DNA from 4 places in the Nonomuraea sp. NPDC050790 genome. Region 3 is predicted to be linked to each of the others. Evidence: riboswitches for the same ligand, from Rfam matches in the RefSeq annotation. Region 3 holds a riboswitch; each other region holds the start of a gene.
The links. A riboswitch is a leader RNA that binds a small molecule or an ion and turns the genes downstream of it on or off. The one in region 3 is predicted to bind cyclic di-AMP.
Positions count from the first base shown of each region.

Region 1: linked by a shared signal. The riboswitch ahead of ACIBEJ_RS45645 (hypothetical protein) and the one ahead of ACIBEJ_RS30060 (CHAP domain-containing protein) in region 3 are both predicted to bind cyclic di-AMP.
Region 2: linked by a shared signal. The riboswitch ahead of ACIBEJ_RS42985 (NlpC/P60 family protein) and the one ahead of ACIBEJ_RS30060 (CHAP domain-containing protein) in region 3 are both predicted to bind cyclic di-AMP.
Region 4: linked by a shared signal. The riboswitch ahead of ACIBEJ_RS36145 (coiled-coil domain-containing protein) and the one ahead of ACIBEJ_RS30060 (CHAP domain-containing protein) in region 3 are both predicted to bind cyclic di-AMP.

Region 1 covers NZ_JBITGF010000013.1:50,543-54,992, forward strand. The annotation lists gene ACIBEJ_RS45635 (DUF4032 domain-containing protein) at 1-228, shown strand, start outside; gene ACIBEJ_RS45640 (alpha/beta fold hydrolase) at 273-1,121, opposite strand; gene ACIBEJ_RS45645 (hypothetical protein) at 1,162-1,965, opposite strand; cyclic di-AMP (ydaO/yuaA leader) riboswitch at 2,151-2,289, opposite strand; gene ACIBEJ_RS45650 (DUF5302 domain-containing protein) at 2,455-2,655, opposite strand; gene ACIBEJ_RS45655 (aldo/keto reductase) at 2,727-3,581, opposite strand; gene ACIBEJ_RS45660 (class I SAM-dependent methyltransferase family protein) at 3,566-4,354, opposite strand; gene ACIBEJ_RS45665 (lysophospholipid acyltransferase family protein) at 4,351-4,450, opposite strand, start outside.
Region 2 covers NZ_JBITGF010000011.1:83,649-88,098, forward strand. The annotation lists gene ACIBEJ_RS42975 (cytochrome P450) at 1-359, opposite strand, end outside; gene ACIBEJ_RS42980 (LuxR C-terminal-related transcriptional regulator) at 711-923, shown strand; gene ACIBEJ_RS42985 (NlpC/P60 family protein) at 1,374-2,417, opposite strand; cyclic di-AMP (ydaO/yuaA leader) riboswitch at 2,423-2,571, opposite strand; gene ACIBEJ_RS42990 (amino-acid N-acetyltransferase) at 2,908-3,477, shown strand; gene ACIBEJ_RS42995 (RDD family protein) at 3,563-4,450, shown strand, end outside.
Region 3 covers NZ_JBITGF010000006.1:139,079-143,528, forward strand. The annotation lists gene ACIBEJ_RS30050 (dynamin family protein) at 1-828, opposite strand, end outside; gene ACIBEJ_RS30055 (endonuclease/exonuclease/phosphatase family protein) at 898-1,824, opposite strand; cyclic di-AMP (ydaO/yuaA leader) riboswitch at 1,983-2,130, shown strand; gene ACIBEJ_RS30060 (CHAP domain-containing protein) at 2,185-2,916, shown strand; gene kdpF (K(+)-transporting ATPase subunit F) at 3,300-3,389, shown strand; gene kdpA (potassium-transporting ATPase subunit KdpA) at 3,389-4,450, shown strand, end outside.
Region 4 covers NZ_JBITGF010000007.1:633,698-638,147, forward strand. The annotation lists gene ACIBEJ_RS36140 (hypothetical protein) at 1-793, opposite strand, end outside; gene ACIBEJ_RS36145 (coiled-coil domain-containing protein) at 859-1,812, opposite strand; cyclic di-AMP (ydaO/yuaA leader) riboswitch at 1,819-1,956, opposite strand; gene galT (galactose-1-phosphate uridylyltransferase) at 2,023-3,084, opposite strand; gene ACIBEJ_RS36155 (DeoR/GlpR family DNA-binding transcription regulator) at 3,081-3,860, opposite strand; gene ACIBEJ_RS36160 (50S ribosomal protein bL37) at 3,995-4,072, shown strand; gene ACIBEJ_RS36165 (dihydrolipoyl dehydrogenase family protein) at 4,076-4,450, opposite strand, start outside.

The DNA.
Region 1 (4,450 bases), on a different contig from region 3:
CACCGGTGGCTGGCCGAGGCGTTCCAGCCGACGATCGACGCGATCCCGGCCGAGCTGCGGCGCAAGCTCGACACCGCGCAGGTCTTCCACGAGGTGCTCGACCACCGGTGGTACCTGTCGGAGGCGGCCGGCGGCGACGTGGGGCTGGGCGCGGCGGTGAAGTCGTACATCGACGAGGTGCTGGTCCACAAACCGGATGAGAAGGCGCTTTTGCCGGACGAGGAGTGAGTGCGCCGCGCGGCCGCCGTGGGGGAACGGCCGCGCGACGCGGGTCACTCCGCCGTGTGTTTCGTGATCTCTTCCACGATCCGCGACCAGAGTGGCTTGGGCAGATCGTGCCCCATTCCGGGGAACGTGACCAGTCTTGCGGCGGGAATTGCCGAAGCGGTCGCCCGTCCCGCGGCGACCGGAATGAGCACGTCGTCCTCTCCGTGCAGGACAAGCGTGGGTACGGCCAGCCGACCCAGCCTTTCGGTCCGGTCTCCGGAGACCAGGATCGCGGCCAATTGCCGAGCCGTCCCGGCGGGGTCGTTCGCCCGGTCGTAGGCGAGCCCGGCCAGCCGCGCGACCCGCTCGGTGTCCAGCTCGTATCCGGGCGAGCCGATGATCGCCCACGTCCGCTGGGCCAGCTCGATCGCCGCCGCGCGGTCGGCGGGCGGCGGCGACATCAGCGTCGCGCTCGCCTCGGGCGTGGGCGGCGCGACCTGCGGACCCGGCGTGGACATGATCGAGGTCAGCGTCCGCACCCGCGCCGGGTGGTCGAGCGCGAGCTGCTGGGCGATCATCCCGCCCATCGACGCGCCGACGACGTGCGCCGCGGGCCAGCCGAGCGCGTCGAGCAGCCCGGCCGCGTCCCGCGCCATGTCCGCCAGCAGGTACGGCGAAGCGGGCGACCCGAATTCCGGAACGCCCGCCTCGTGCAGGTGTGTGGACTCACCGGCGTCGCGGTTGTCGAACCTGACGACGTGGTGGCCCTGCTCGGCGAGGAGCTCGCAGAACTCCTCGTCCCAGTGGATGAGCTGGGCGCCGAGCCCCATGATGAGCAGCAGCGGCCGTGCGTCCGGCGAGCCGAAGCTGTCGTAGACGATCTCGATGCCGTTGACGGCCGCGCGTTCGCTCATGAGGAACAGAATCACATTCTGTTCCTCATGAGTAAAGAGGTCAGCGCTCGAACGCCTTGCGGATGCGGCCGCGGGCCAGGAACAGGCCGCCGCCCAGGAAGGCCAGGCCGCTGACGAGGGCGAGGCCGCCCACGCCGTTGGACTCGGTCTCGCGGTTGGTGACCGCCGCGGCCAGCTCGGCCTGCGGCGCCTTCTCCTCGCGAGCCTTCTCCGGCGCCTTCTCCGCGACCTGCGCGGGCGCGGCGGGCTTGTCCTCTTCCTTCTTCTCGATCTTCTTCTCCGCGGTCACGACCGGGGGCTTGGCCGGGTTGGCGTCCTTGCGGGACCAGGCGCCGGTGGAGAAGGCGACGGGGTGGTTCTTCTTGCCCACGCCCGGGCCCCACTTGGTGATGACGTAGTCGATCTTGATGTGGCCCTGGCCGCCGACGCCGTCGACGGTCAGCGAGCTGGAGTTGAACTTGCCGCCGGTCAGCGAGGCGAAGGTCTTGGCGTCGAGGTCGAGCATGATGCCGCGGTTCGACGGTACGCCCGGGCCGCGGTCACCGACGAAGAACGGCTCCTTCTTGCCCTTGTAGATGACGTAGCCCTCGGTGAGCAGGGGCCAGCTCGGGCTGGCGGCCAGGCCCTTCTGCATGGGCTTGCCGGAGGCGGGAAGGCCGGTGTCGCCGTTGCGACCGGAGGCGTCGTCCCAGTAGTACGAAGCGGTGGTGGAGCCCTTGAGCAGGGGCTTCTTTTCGGAGAAGTCGTCCGCGTGTGCGGTTGCGCCGGTGCCGAGGGTGACCGCGCCGATGACGGCGGCGGAGGCGAGCATGGTGAAAGAACGCATGCCAAAGCGGGAAGACATGAAGAAGAGAAGTCCTTTGTGCGGGGACAGGGGAAAACGCGCTCGTCAAAGCGGCGTAGCCGGGCACAAAGCCGAACGGACGCTACGCGCTGGCGCGAAGTGGAGCTTGGGGAAGGGGGCCGCTCAGTAGGCGGCGGGTGAAACTACGCGGAATGGGGGCTCATCGCGGTGGTGCATGAAAAGATCAGTCCTCTCCATCTCGCCTACCGGGTTAGCTGACGGGTTCGGGCGTGGAGATGCCCTACCGACGCGGACGTCGGATTCACCCCAAAGGAACATTGGTTCCCCGGTTCCCGCGGGTACGGGATTCGGCGCCAGCCGGAGGCCTCTTCCTGCTGAAGGGCCAGGTCGCCGGGCTGGTATAGCTATGGACTGTAAGTGCCAAACACGTCAAAAGCAAAACAATCGCCATGAAACGGGCGAAGATCTACCTAAGAAGGTCAAGAAAAAGGGGGGTACGGCAATGCCGTACCCCCTCGGAACGTCGGCTCAGCCGCCGCTCTTGCGCCGGAACGAACGCTTGCTGGCAGCAGGGCCGTGCGCGCCGTGGATCTTCGACTGATCCGTGCCCCTGCCACCCGCACCCGAGTCGGTGTGCTGGTTGCGCTTACGCTCCAGGGCCTCCCGGAACTTGCGCTTCATCTCGTCCTCGGGAGTTTCGCTGACTTCCGGCTCCGGTGATTCCGCCATGAGGACCTCCTGGTGTTGGGGACCACAACAGCTTCGCACGACGGCCGACCTGACGCGAAACCGGGCACCGCTCAGCCCAGGCGGGCCAGCTCCTCCTCGGTGAGTTCGAGGTCGGCCGCGGCCAGGGAGTCGAGGATCGTCGCCGGGCGGCTCGAACCCGGGATCGGGATCATCACCGGGCTCCTGGCCAGCTCCCAGGCCAGGCAGACACGCTGCGGGGAGACCCCGCGCTCGGCCGCGACCTGCCCGAAGGCGGCGTGGCGGCTGCCCAGGCGGCCCACGTGGTTCATGCCGCCGAGCGGCTCCCACGGCAGGAAGGCCACGCCCAGTTCCTCGCAGACGTCCACCTCGGGCTCGCTGCTGCGGAAGCTCGGCGAGTACTGGTTCTGCACGCTCACCAGCCGCCCGCCGAGGATCTCGTTGGCCTGCCTGATCTGGGCCGGGTTCGCGTTGGAGATCCCGGCCATCCTGATCTTCCCGGCCGCCAGCAGGTCCGCGAGCGCGCCGATCGACTCCTCGTACGGCACCGCGGGATCGGGCCGGTGATGCTGGTAGAGCCCGATCGCCTCGACGCCCAGCGCCTTGAGCGAGCGGTCGCAGGCCTGTTTGAGGTACTCGGGCCGGCCGTCCACGGCCCAGCGCCCGCGTGGCCGGGTGTGCCCGCCCTTGGTGGCCACGAGCACCGCGTCCGCGTCGCCGCCCCAGCTCGCCAGCGCCTTGGCGACGATGCGCTCGTTGTGGCCGACCTCGGCCTCGGTCGGCGTGTAGGCGTCGGCCGTGTCGATCAGCGTGATCCCGGCGTCCAGGGCCGCGTGGACGGTCCTGATCGACTGCTCCTCGTCGGGCATGTGGCCCTCCACCGACATCGGCATGGCGCCGAGCCCGATGGCACTGACACTCATCTGACCGATCAGTCGTGTCTGCATGCGTCCATGGTCATACATTCCGGCGCCTGAGTCGCCGTCGTGACCGTGAACAGGCCGATCTTCTCCCTCCTGCTGACGACGTCGGCGTAGCCGGCCTCGACGGCCCAGGCGTGCAGGCGCTCGGCGGGGCGGCACTTCATCACCCACAGCCGCCCGTCGCGGTTGGGCAGCACGTTGGCGATGAACTCCAGTTGCGGGTGGCGGGTCTGCGTGGTGAAGATCAGCACGCCGTCGGGCGCGAGCAGGTCGCGGAGCCTGGCCAGCGACTTCCTGATCGTCTCGTCGTCCAGGATCAGCTCGTACAGCCCGCTGACCACGATGATGTCGGCCGGCCGGTCCAGGGGCTCCGGGTCGAAGGCGTCGCCCCGCTCGTAGCGGACGTTCGAGAGGCCGCGCTCCCCCGCCAGTTCCCTGCCCAGCCGCAGGCCGGCCTCGGCCAGGTCGCGGCAGACGACCTCGACCTCGGGCTGCTCCCTGGCGACGTCCTGGAGGTAGCGGCCGGGTCCCGCGGCCACGTCGAGGATGAGCGCGCGGCCCGCCCGCGCCGAGACCTCGTCCCTGATGACCTCCTTGAGCAGGTCGCGGCGGGCGCGGATGGCCCGCCAGCCGATCGAGTTCAGGTAGATCCGGTCGAGGGGCCAGCCGTGGGCCTTGTTGACGTAGACGTAGTCGAGCATGGTGCCGCTGTCGAAGCCGTGGCGGTAGCCGATGCGGATGCCGCGGCTGGTACGGCCGGCGGTGCGCATCAGGAGCCGCATGAGTGCCCACTTCATGAAATTTCACCCTTCGGGAGTTGTTGGGAGCGCAGGAGGTGGTGCGCCGTCTCCAGGTCGGGGACGGGCGGCAGGAAACGGACGGTCACGGGGGCG
Region 2 (4,450 bases), on a different contig from region 3:
AGCCCGCGGGCGAGCGCCTCGCTCCAGCCGCGGAAGCGCTCGTGGTCCTCCGGCGGCACCCCGAGCATCTCGGTGATCACCATAACCGGCAGCGGATAGGCGAACTCGGCCACCAGATCCGCCTCCTCACCCATGGCGCCGATCAGCTCCGCGGTGATCGCCTCGATCCGGGGGCGGAGCCGTTCCACCATCCGGGGGGTGAACGCGCGGCTGACCAGAGCCCGCAGCCGCGTGTGGTCCGGCGGATCGAGCCGGAGAAACGAGACCTGCGGCCCGCCGGGTTCGCCCGGCGCCGCCCCGTGGCCGAACCGGGCATCGCGCAGCACGGCCGAGACGTGCTCGTGTGATGTGGCTACCACCAAACCGCCTCGGGTGTGAAATAAATCGCCACGCTCGCGAAGCTCCCGATACTTTCCGTACGGGTCACGCCGGAACCCGGAATCGAACGGATCGAATCCCAGCACGTCGGCGGGGGTCAACGTCGGCTCCCCGGGGGCCTTGTAAGGATCAGTGAGATCGCTCATCGTGCCCCGAAGTGTGACGACATATGGCGAGTACTTCACATAGATTCGATCATGTCAATACTGCTGGTCAAGCTGGGCAATTGTCGAGCTTGACGACCTTTCCTGAATGCGTTTACCGTCTGCGGGACGAGCGCGTTGCGCGGTCCGATACGTCTGCGAGTTCTGCTGTTGGGGGGAGGGCTCCCGATGGAGGTGCTCACCGAGGGCGTTGAGCTGAGCCACGCCGATTTAGCCTTGCTTGCCGAGTTGGCCAAGGGAGTCACGGTCGATCGGGTAGGGCGTCGGCTGGAAATCAGTGGACGCACGGTACGCCGCCGTTTGCGCGGGATATGCGACAGGATCGGTGTGGCCACCGCCATCGAGGCAGTGGCCTGGGCGGCCCGCCGCCAACTGATCTAGCAGGGCTGGACCCGACCCCGCCGGTTCTCCGGCGGGGTCGACCACACCCCACCCACCACGGGCCTCACACCCGCGGCCCCACCCACCAACACACCCAACGCCGCGCGCCACATGCCCAGCAGTTCGCCAGGGCACCCGAAACCCGTGCCTACCCCCCGCGATCCGCCCCACGCGCCCGGTACTCCGCACCTCAGCACCGCGCCGCACGCAATGTGCCGCGCGCCAGACACTGGACATCGGGCGCCGCGCACCCCCGCGCCGTGCGCCGCACACCCCGCGCTCCGCGCCGTGCGCATGTGCCGTGCGGCCCCACGCCTTGCGGTGCGCGCCGTGCGTTCTAGGCCGCACTCTTGCGCCATGTGCCATGTGCCGCGCGCCGGGCACGCCGCGCCCCGTGCTCTGCGCCGGACAACCCGTGTGCCGTGCCCCGCGCGTCGTACCGCGTGGGGGTTAGTCGGCGATGCGGACGGCGCCTGCCCAGGGGCGGCGGGAGATGGAGGCCAGGCGGACCACGTCGCCGGTCTGGGGGGCGTGGACCATCATGCCGCCGCCGACGTAGATGCCGACGTGGTGCAGGTCGTTGTAGAAGAAGACCAGGTCGCCGGGGCGGAGTTCCTCGCGGGAGATGCGGGTGCCGGCGGTCCACTGGTCGCCGGTGTAGTGGGGCAGCGAGATGCCCACCCGCTGGTACGCCGCCATGACCAGGCCGGAGCAGTCGTAGGAACTGGGCCCCTCGGCCCCCCACACGTACGGCTTGAGCTGCTGTGTCAACGCCCACCTGGCCGCCTCGGCCGCCTTGCCGGAGCCGATGATCGGCAGGTTGACCCGGACCGCACGGGTCCCGGGACGGCCGGCCTCGCCGATGGCGCGCTGGAACAGGTCGCTCTCGACCTTCTTGACCAGCTTGCTGATCTTGTCGCGCCGCGCCTCCAGATCGTTGACGATCTTGGAGACCGCGTCGATGCGGGTCTTCGCCTCGGTCTGGGCCTTCGCGGCCAGTTCCCTGGCCCGGGTGACCTGGTTGACCTGCTCGCCCTGCTGCTGCTCCAGCGCGTAACTGGTCGCCGCGCGGTCGAGGAAGAGGTCGGGGTCGCCGGAGGCGGCGAAGGCGAGGGCGCGGCTGAAGCCGCCCATCATGTACTCGCTCTGGGCCAGCATCCCCGCCTTGTGCCGCTTGGCGGCGAGGTCGGCCTCGCTCGTGGCCAGTGTCTTCTTGGCGGCGTCGACGGCCTCCTGGGCGTCCTTGAGCTTCACCCGCTGGCCGTTGTACTGCTCGGTGAGCGTCTCGATCTCCAGGTGGAGCTTCTCGGCCTGCTCGGACAACTGCTTGAGCGACGGCTTCGGGTCGGCCGCTGCGGAACCGAGGGGGGTGACGACGAACGTCACCGCGGCTACGGCTGCCGTGAGAACGACCAACCGCTTCTTGATGCCTGGTTCGGGAGGGCGGGCATGCTTGCCCGCGGGCTTCCCCTCACGGTTACGCGTGCGCTTCACCAACCAGCTCCTCTCGTGGCCGCCTACCGGGTTAGCTGACGGGTTCGGGCCGGAGCAGCCCTACCGAGCCGTGGCTCGGATTCACCCCGGGGTGGCCTGAGGCCACCGGCGGGTCCCCGGCTCCCCTGGGGAGGGGATTAGGCGTGCCGCCGCGCGCAAAGCGCGGGTGACATCGACGCTGGACACTAGTGCACTCCTGGTTCGTGCTCAACCAGAACTGCCAAGTCGGTTGAGGTTTCACAACCGAAGTGTCACGGGGGGATCACGTGCTCCGCCGTACAAGAGCGACTTTATGCGCACTTTGCGGGTGCATGGGACGTACGTGAGGATCGGCGTCACCGAGGGAATCATTGCTCGTCATCGGGTATTCGCCTGGTGGTCGAGGGGGCGTCGCCTGTGGTCGGGCATGCTCGTCCACTAGGTGAGATGTTCGGGGAAGTAGGTGGGCAAATAGGGTTCAGCCGTAATTGCGTCTGTACTCTGAAGTGCCATGGAACAGGTCGTCGAACGGGCCGTACCCGACATCGAGGTCGTCGTCAGGCGAGCTCGTACGCCGGATGTCCGGACGATCAGGCGCCTGGTCGACACCTATGCCGGAGCCGGGCCTCGCCTGCTGGAAAAGGCCACGGTCACCCTTTACGAGGACGTCCAGGAGTTCTGGGTGGCCGAGCGTGACGGGCAGGTCGTGGGATGCGGCGCCCTGCACGTGTTGTGGGAGGACCTCGCCGAGATTCGCACCGTGGCCGTCGACCCCGACGTCCGCGGTCTCGGGGTCGGGAGCCAAATCGTTACCGCTTTGATCGGTACGGCCCGCGAACTCGGCCTGCGGCGGGTGTTCTGCCTGACATTCGCGGTGGATTTCTTCGCCGCGCATGGGTTCAACCCGATCAAGGGCACCCCGGTGTCCCCCGAGGTCTATGCCGAGCTGCTCGCCTCCTATGACGAGGGTGTAGCCGAGTTCCTCGACTTGGAGCACGTCAAGCCCAACACCCTGGGCAACACCAGGATGTTGCTCCACCTCCCGTCGTTTGACTCGGACCTCGACCAAAGGGAAAGGTGATTGTAGATACCTATGTCGATACGTTGGGCAGCGAAGGCATGTGTCCTGACATGTGCCACATGCACACTCGAAGCGAGGTGACACGGTGAGCACCGGACAGCCGCCGTATCCACAGGACGATCCCGGCGACAATTCCGGGACCCCCGAATACGGACAGCACAACGCGGGCCACGCACAGGGCGAGCCCGACCCGGACGTGACGGTCGTGGGCTACCGCCATGACGGTGACCCCTACGGCCAGCAGGGATACGGACAGCAGTCCGGCTCCCAGCCCGGTTATGGCCAGCCCCAGTACGGCCAGCAGCAGGGATACGGTCAGCAGCCCGGCTACGGTCAGCAGCCCGGTTCGCAGCCTGGCTACGGCCAGCAGCAACCCGGATACGGCCAGCCCGACTACAGCCAGCAGCAGTACGGCCAGCAGTCAGGCTCCCAGCCCGGCTACGGTCAGCAGCAGCCTGGTTATGGCCAGCAGCCCGGCTCGCAGCCGGGTTACGGCCAGCAGCAACCCGACTACGGCCAGCAGCCCGGTTACGGTCAGCAGCCCCAGTCCCAGCCCGGCTATGGCCAGCAGCAACCCGGGTACGGCCAGCAACCAGGCTCCCAGCCCGGATACGGCCAGCAGCAGCCCGGCTACGGTCAGCAGCCCGGCTCGCAGCCGGGTTACGGCCAGCAGCCCGGTTACGGCCAGCAGCCCCCGTCCGGGCAGCAGTACGCCCAGCCGGGTTACGGCCAGCAGCAGCCCGGCTATGGCCAGCAGCCCGGATACGGCCAGCAGCCCCAGGGCTACGGTCAGCAGGGCTACCAGCCCGGCTACGGCCAGCAGTACGGTCAGCCGGTGGGCGTACAGCCGCCCGGCGCGCCGGCCCCCCTGGCCGAGTGGTGGCAGCGCCTGGTCGCCCGAATCATCGACGGTGTGCTGTTCGGCATCGTCTACTGGGTGGTCAGCCTGATCATGGCCGGGATCTTCCTGGCG
Region 3 (4,450 bases):
GCGGCTCAGGTCGGTGGACCCCCGGTAGACGTCGATGACCTGCTCGGCGCCGTCACGCAGCGGATGGAAGGCCAGCGGGTCGCCGAACGCCGGCGGCCAGCTCTGGTCGCACCTGCTGAGCACGCCGAACGCCTTGAACGGCGTCAGCATGCCGGCTCGGTCGCCGAGGAAGGCGGAGACCGCGGCGACGTCGGGGCCGCTGACGTCCCGGCTGAACAGGTAGAGGACGGCGTCGGCCTGGTCGAGCTCGTCGATGCTCTCCTGGTGGAGCGTCTGGGGGTCGCGGCCCAGCAGCTCCAGCACGGCGGGGTCCTTGACGCCCATCGTGGCCAGGGTGTTGGCGGAGTCCTGGCCGTAGACGCTGCCCAGGCCGGGGGTGTCGACGAGGTGGAAGTCGCGCAGGAACGGGTTGGGCAGGCCGTACTCGACCTTGCGCACGCGCCCGAGGTCGGCGAGGTGGGCCTCGTCGCGGACGGTCCAGCGCGCGAACTGCGCCGGGGCGACCCGGCGCGCGGGGCCGTCGCGGAAGTGCACGGTCAGCGTCGGCCGGGCGGCGTGGACCAGCTCGTTCACGTTGAACGTCAGCTCCTCGCGGCCGGTCACCGCCACGTCCGCGCCGAGCAGCGCGTTGACCAGCGTGGACTTGCCACGCTTGATCTGGCCCGCCACGGCCAGCCGCATGGGCTCGGCGAGCCGGGCCGCGGCGGCGCGCAGGGCGCCGGCCAGCGGGGCGAGTTCGGGGGTCTCGTCGGCCTGGGCCGCGCACTCGCGCAGCATCGTGTCCGCTCGCGCGAGCGCGGGGACGAGCAGATGTTCGGGGGGCATCATCAGGCGCATGTTTAGCGACCGAGCGTGACTCCGTCCACCTCTTGTGTGAAAGGACACGCGAAACCCGCTTTACGGCTGTCCGATACTGAGGTCCGCGAAGACGGCCCGGTGGTCCGTCCCCGGCACGTCGGAGATCTCCACCCGCCGCACCCCGATGGAACGGTCGACGAGGATGTGGTCGATCGTGATGAGCGGCGGGATCGCGCGACCGTGCGGCCACGTCGGGACCAGTCCCTTGCCCACCTGCGCGGCGGCGTCCACGTAGCCGCGGCCGAGCAGGTCGCGGAAGGCGCGGTGGTCCAGGCTGGCGTTGAAGTCGCCGGCGAGGATCCGCCCCGGCGCGGCGGGCGGCAGCGCCGCCATTGCAACGTTCCACTCCGCGTAGAGACGGGGCAACGGCGGGTTCGGGTGCACCGCCACGACCTCCACCGGCCCGGACGGCAGCGCGAGCCTGGCCGCCGGCATGTTGTGCCCGACCGGGGTGAACAGCCCCTCGACCTTGGTCAGCGGGTGGCGCGCGTAGATGCCGCTGCCGGACGGCCCGTCCGCCTCCTCCAGCACGCTGTACGGCAGAAGCCGCCCCAGCCCAGCCGCCTCCAGCGCGGCCACCTGCCGGGGCCGGAGCTCCAGCGCGGTGAACACGTCCACGTCGAACCGCTTGACCAGGTCGATGACCGCCGTGACGTCGGCCCGCCCGAACAGGTTCACGGTCAGCACCCGCAGCGCGGTCCCACCGGCGGGAGCCGGATCGGGAACGACCCTGGGCACGATCACGGCGACCATCGCGGCGGCCGAGACCAGCGCCACCAGAGCGGCGGCACGGTTGCGGAAGAACAGGATCGCCGCGGCGAGCACCGCCAGCACCGCGCCGAGCGGCGTCAGCGTCAGCAACTGGGTGACCGGCCAGCCGATCTCCAGTCCGGTGACACGAGCCAGAGCCCAGGCCGCCAGGAGTACCGCCACCACCCACGACCCCAGGCGTCGCTTCGTCTTCACCAGCCCCGCCCGTCACAGCTTCGAGATTGCCTGAACTTTAAACCGTCCGGAGCCCGAAAGTGTAGTCCCTTGAAGCGTCCTTATCCGGACATTCTTTACCATTACACAATTGCGGTAAGGGGTTGACCGCAACTAGGGTCCTCCTTTATCGGTCGATGACCGACCGACCGCCGAGTCTCCTGGCCGTGCACGCCGGGGGAGCCGGGGACCCACTCGTGTTTCCCGGGGTGAATCCGCTGCTCGCAGCGGTAGGGCACTCCTTCGCCCGAACCCGTCAGCTAACCCGGTAGGCGGCAGAGGAGATCAAGGAGCACGCGTGCGAAACCGCGTTGTCGCCATGCCCGGAAACGGCCGGCGCCCATGAACGCCGACCTCGAGAACGGGATCCAGAAACTGATCGAGGTGCTCGACGCCGAGATCGGCTACACAGAGAAAGGCTCCGGATACACCAAGTTCGGAGAGTGGTACCAGAAGAACGTCGACGGCAGCTACGACTTCTCGAACGCGGCGTGGTGCGACATGTTCCTCGCCTGGGGCGCGGACAAGGCCGGCCTCACCGAGGTGTACGGGCAGTTCGCCTACACCCCCGACCACGCCGCCTGGTTCCGCGACCAGGGGGCGTGGGGGACCAGGCCGGAACCCGGCGCGCTGGTCTTCTACGACTGGTCGGGCGGGAAGAGCCTCGACGGCATCGACCACATCGGCATCGTCACGAAGGTGGACGGCGCCCGCATCACCACCATCGAGGGCAACGTCGACGCCCGCTTCGCCAAGCGGAAGGAGCGCGACCAGAGCAAGGTCGTCGGCTACGGCTACCCCGCCAAGACCGAGGCCGCCGCCGCGTCACGCCAAAACCCCGACACCCCCAACCCGGACACAACCCCTCAATCCCCCGGCCCAGAACAGCCGTCCGACCAGGCTCCTGGGCACCTGGGGCCGAACCTCGCGGCGTCGTCGTCCTCGGCCAAGTTCCTCGCCGCCCCGGCCGCCGAACCGGGCGCGGAGGCGGCGATGGCCGCTCCGCTCCTGCTCGCGGCCCTGGCCATAGCCCTGGTCGCCGGTATGAAGCGGCGCACCCGGCCCGCGTCCTGAGCCGGCGCGCGCCCCTGATCGAGGGACGGGGGCGCGCGCCCGGGGCCGTGGGAAGCGGCCAGCGGGCGTCGTGGCGGCGAGCACCACGTCCGGCGTGAGGAGCGCCGGACGATCGGGCGGTGCTGGGGGCGGCGGGGGGTGGGGGCGGTGGCCTGCCGTAACGGATGGTCTCGGGCGCGCCGCGTCGGGAGGGCGTCAAAAGGTGATGGGCGCGCGTATGGAAGCCGTCAAGAACGGCAAAAGCCCCCAAATCACCCGCTTTGCTTACGGAAGCAAGCAACTTTCCGGAGCTGAGGAGTGGGGATGGCCGACGTCATCTTCGTCGTCCTGACGATCGCGTTGTTCGTGATCCTCGGGCTAGTGGTGAAGGCGGTGGAGCGCCTGTGAGCGCGATCAATGCCACCGGCCTGGTCGTGGCCGTCGGTCTGGTGATCTTCATGGTCGCGGCCCTGCTTTTCCCGGAGCGGTTCTAGTGGGCTGGATCTTCATCGCCTCCCTCGTCCTCGCGCTCGTCCTCACGCACAAGCCGCTGGGCGACTACATGCACCGCGTGTACACGAGCGCCAGGCACAACGTCGTGGAGCGCCTCATCTACCGCCTGCTCGGCGTCCAGGCCGACGCCGAGCAGCGCTGGGCCGTCTACGCGCGCGGCGTCCTGGCCTTCTCGGTCGTCTCCCTCCTCTTCCTGTACGGCCTGCAGCGCCTCCAGGACAAGCTCTTCCTGAGCCTGGGCTTCGCCCCCGTCCCCGACCACGTCGCCTGGAACACCGCCGTCAGCTTCGTCACCAACACGAACTGGCAGGCGTACTCCGGCGAGTCGACGATGGGCCACCTGGTCCAGATGTCCGGCCTGGCCGTGCAGAACTTCGTCTCGGCCGCGGTCGGCATGGCCGTCGCGATCACGCTGGTACGCGGCTTCGCCCGCAGGGGCACCGACACCCTCGGCAACTTCTGGGTGGACCTGGTGCGCGGCACCGTCCGCATCCTGCTGCCGATCGCCTTCGTCGGCGCGCTGATCCTGGTGGCGGGCGGCCTGGTGCAGAACTTCGCCGGACCGCACGAGATCGCCGGCCTGACCGGCCCCACGAACATGACCGGCGGCCCCGTGGCCAGCCAGGAGGTCATCAAGGAGCTCGGCACCAACGGCGGCGGGTTCTACAACACCAACTCGGCGCACCCGTTCGAGAACGCCACCTCCTGGACCAACTGGTTCGAGATCTTCCTCATCCTGCTGATTCCGTTCGCGCTCCCGCGCACCTTCGGCAAGATGGTCGGCCAGGTCCGCCAGGGCTACGCGATCGTCGCCGTCATGGGCGTCATCGCGCTGGTCAGCATCACGCTGACCAACGTCTTCGAACTGGCCGGCAACGCCACCGTCCCCCAGGCGATCGGCGCGGCGCTGGAGGGCAAGGACGTCAGGTTCGGCGTGGCCAACTCCGCCACGTTCGGCGCGGCCACCACGCTGACCAGCACCGGCGCCGTGAACTCCTTCCACGACTCCTACACGCCGTTCGGCGGCATGATGCTGCTGTTC
Region 4 (4,450 bases), on a different contig from region 3:
AGGCGGACGGGCGGCCTTTGAGCACGTAGTCGGACAGGTTGGTCATTGACGGGTCGCGCGGGCGCAGGCCCTGCTCGAAGATCTCCTCGGGGGCCCGGTCCTCGGCGCGGTAGACCGGCGGGCGGTCGCGCCGCCAGATCGGGTAGGGCGTGATGCTCCTGACGTCCACGCTCCTGTCGGCCGCCGACTCCAGGTGGTTGCCGGGGCCTCGTACGGGCGTCGGCGGTCGGCCGCCGGGCGGGATCGCCCCGGAGCCCGTCTTGGGCGGCGGCTTGCGCAGCAGCGCCGACGCGCGTCCGAACAGGCGCAGCGCGCTGCGTTCCAGCAGGTCGGTCATCCGCTGGATGATCTCGCGCGCGGTCGTCCTGGCGCCGCCGACGGCGGGACCCACGGCGGCCAGCGAGGCGCCGCCCGTGGGACCGGAGAGCGCGACCAGCCGTGAGACGTGCAGCGCCAGCCGTATGATCAGGACGATCAGCGCCACCTTCATGGCGAGCACGATCAACGCGGACAGTCGCAGCGCGCCGCCGATGAGTAGCGCGGCGGTGACCGCGTCTCCGGAGCGATCCGAGGTGTCGCGCCACTCGCCGTCGAACGCCCTGACCCCTTCGCCGTCGTTCCCGGCCGTGGTCCTGGCGGCGTGCGCGGCCGCGGTGGAGGAGACGCGCGCCGCCGTCATCGCGAAGGCGATCCACCGGGTCCCTGCCTCGTACAGGCGGTCCTCGTCGGCTAGCGGCCAGGAGACCACGAGGTTGAGCAGCATGGCCAGCCCCGGCGGTGGCTGCAGCGCCACGTTGCCTCCTTGCCCGGTGATCACGTCCGACGCGCCACCCTACTGGGGCGGTGCGGTGGGCGCACTCAGTGCATGGAGATGTGGGGGTGGTCGAAATGGTTCTCGGTGACGCTGCCGCGGTCGCTCATCGCCCGCCAGCCCGAGCCCATGTTGATGCGCTGCTTCCAGATCACGTACTTCACGCCGAAGCGGTCCTTGTTCTTGATCGCCCAGGCCGCGATCTGGTCGCCGAGGGCCTGGTTGGCGGCCGTGGGCATGGAGCCGCCGGTGCTCATCATGAAGTCGCAGGCGCGGCCCAGCGGGTGCTCGCCGCCGCCGCCCGAGCGGTAGCAGCCGACCTCGAAGGGCAGGTTGAAGGTCTTCTTGATCTCGTCGCGGATGATCCGCATGCGGGAGGTGATGTTGTCGGAGCCGGAGGGCAGCTCGGGGGCCCAGGAGCCGTTGTTGCGCTTGCCGGTGCCGTACGGCATGAGGTCCTGGAGCTTGTCCTTGATGTCCTTGATGACGCCCTCGGCGGCCACGCGTTCCTTGGCGACGGTCTCGGCCTGCCCGGCGATCTGGGTGGTGAGCGAGGCGGCCTCGTCGGCGGCCTTCTTCTTCTGGTCGCGGGCGGCGGCGACGCCCGCGATGACCGCCTGCTCCTCGTCGGTGAGCTGCTCCAGTACGGCCGCGCCCGGCGCGTCCGGCGTGTACAGGAAGGGGGGCAGTGAGGTGCCGGTGCCCTGGTAGCGGAGCTGGGCGATCTCGGCCACCCGCCGCTCGGCGTCCACCAGCGCCTGCTCGGCGGCGGCCAGGCGGTCCTGGGCGGCCTTCTCGGCGTCCTTCGCCTTGGCGAGGGCCACGCGCTTGCCGTTGTAACTCTCGATGAGCGTGTCGACCTTGGTGTTGAGCTTCTTCAGCTCGGCCCGCAACTGCTTCTCGCTCGGCTTGGGCGCGGCCTGCGCGGTCGCCGGGGTGAGCGCCACAGCTGCGGCGGTGATCAGACCGATGGCCAAAGTCGCGGGGGACGCAACCGCCACGTGGGGCATTCCTCTCCATCTGCCGGCCGGGTTAGCTGACGGGTTCGGGCTGGGAGATGCCCTACCACCGAAGTGGATTCACCCCAGGTGAGGGTGGGTCCCCGGCTCCCGGGCAACACGCCCGGGATTAGGCGGCAACGGCTGTGACAACCGGTGCGTGAGGGATATTAGTAGTAAATCCCTGGTAACGCGACTTCAAGTGGAAACCAATTAGTGATCTACCTGTGATCGAAGGAGCCGCGCGGCCTCCTCGGGCAGCACGTCGTTGATGAAGGCCCCCATCGCCGACTCCGAACCCGCCAGGTACTTGAGCTTGCCGGGCGCGCGCCTGATCGAGAACAGCTCCAGGTGGAGATGTCCCAGCTCACGAAGGTGCCGCACCGGCGCCTGATGCCACGCCGAGATGTACGGCATGGCCACCCCGAAGATCCCGTCCAGCGCCCGCAGCACCGAGGTGTAGAGCGGCGCGAACGCCGCCCGCTCGGCCGAGGTCAGCGCCGCGAGGTCCGGCACCTGCCGGTGCGGGTAGAGATGCACCTCGTACGGCCAGCGCGCCGCGGCCGGCACGAAGGCGGTCCACAGGTCGTTGGCGGCCACGACCCGCTCCCCGGCCCGCTCGGCGGCCAGCACGTCCGCGAACAGCCCCGGCCGCCGTTGCGCCGCCGCGAGCTGCTGCCTGGTCCGCGGCGTCACGTACGGATAGGCGTAGATCTGCCCGTGCGGGTGGGTCAGCGTGATCCCGATCTCCTCGCCCCGGTTCTCGAACACGAAGACCTGCTCGACGCCCTCGATCGCGGACAGCTCGGCGGTGCGGTCCGCCCACGCCTCCATGACCAGCTCGACCTGCGCGTCGCTCAGCCGGGAGAACGAGGAGGAGTGGTCCGAGGTAAAGCACACCACCTCACACCGCCCCGCACCCGGCCGCACCTCACTCAAGCCCCCCACGTCCCGATAAGTCCCAAAATTTCCGCTGAAAGAGGGGAACCTGTTCTCGAACACCACCACGTCATAGTCGTGTGCCGGGATCTCCGAGGCCCGCGTGCCGGTCGACGGGCACAACGGGCACTCGTCGGCAGGCGGCATGAACGTCCGCGTCTGCCGGTGCCCCGCGATCGCGATCCACTCCTCGGTCAGCGGGTCGTAGCGCAGCTCGGAGGCGACCGGCCGGGGGTCGAGCGGCCGCCGGTCCACCGCGCTCCTGTCGGCGTCGTCGCGCCGGTCGAAGTAGATCAGCTCTCGCCCGTCGGCCAGGTGGGTGATGGTGCGCTTCACTGCGTGCCCTCCGCGATGATCAGTTCTCCGACGCGCTCCGCCAGCTCGGCCCGCGCCTCGGCGGGCAGCCCCTGGTCGGTGATGACAACGTCGGCCTCGTTCAGGTCGGCGATCGTGCTGATGCCGACGGTGTTCCACTTGGTGTGGTCGGCGGGCACGACGAGGCGGTGCGCGGCGGCCACCAGCTCCCTGTCGGTCTCCGACTCCAGCAGGTTCGGCGTGGTGAAGCCGGCCCGCACGCTCATGCCGTGCACGCCCAGGAACAGCGTGTCCACGTGCAGCCGGCGGATGGCGGCGACCGCGACGGGGCCGACCAGCGCGTCGGAGGGCGTGCGCACGCCGCCGGTCAGCACGACCGTGCGGTCGGCGCGCGGGGCGCGGTGGAAGACGTCCGCCACCGGGACCGAGTTCGTGATGACGGTGAGGTCGGCGACCGAGACCAGGTGATGGGCCAGCGCCCACGTGGTGGTGCCCGCCGACAGGGCGACCGCGGTGCCCGGCCCGACCAGTGCGGCCGCGCGGCGCGCGATCGCCTCCTTCTCCTGCTGCTGGCGGGCGGACTTGGCGGTGAAGCCCGGCTCCTCGGTGGATCCGGGTCCGAGCGCGGTCGCGCCGCCGTGCACCTTCTCCAGCAGGCCGCGCTCGGCCAGCGACTCGAGGTCGCGCCTGACCGTCATGTCGGAGACGCCGAGCTCGCGCACGAGGTCGGCCACGCGGACGCCGCCGCTGGCCCGGACCCGTTCGAGGATCGTCTGCTGCCGCTGCTGCGCGAGCACGCGCCCTCCTTCCAACAAGTTCAAACAGATTATGACATGAACATGTTGAAGAATGTGAGGACGCTTGCCGGGGGCCCTGGTCTGGGATACGCATGCCGTACCGCTCAAAGACCCCGCTCAAGGGAGGACGACGGATGGCAAGGCGCGCCCGCAAGTCCAGAGCACGCAAGAAGAAGAAGGCCAACCACGGCAAGCGCCCCGCAGCGCGCTGACGGTCACCCGGCCGCGGTGAGCTCCTTCACGGCGGCCGAAACCGCCCGGTGGAACGTCGGGTAGGCGTAGATCATCTCGTCCAGCCTGGTGAGCGGCACGCGCGCGTGGACGGCCAGCGTGAGCAGCCCCAGCACCTCGCCGCCGGGCGGGGCCGCGACCGTCGCCCCGACCAGGACGCCGTCGGCGGCCACCAGCTTGACCAGCCCCTCCGCCTGGGCGATGTAGCCGCGGGTGCCCAGGTCGCCGACGGCGGTGCGCACGTCCAGGCCCTGGTCGCGGGCCTGCGCCTCGGTCAGGCCCACCGAGCCGATCTCGGGGTCGGTGAAGGTCACCCGGGGCACGGCGTGGTACTCGGCCTCGTGGACCGCTTCGCCGAG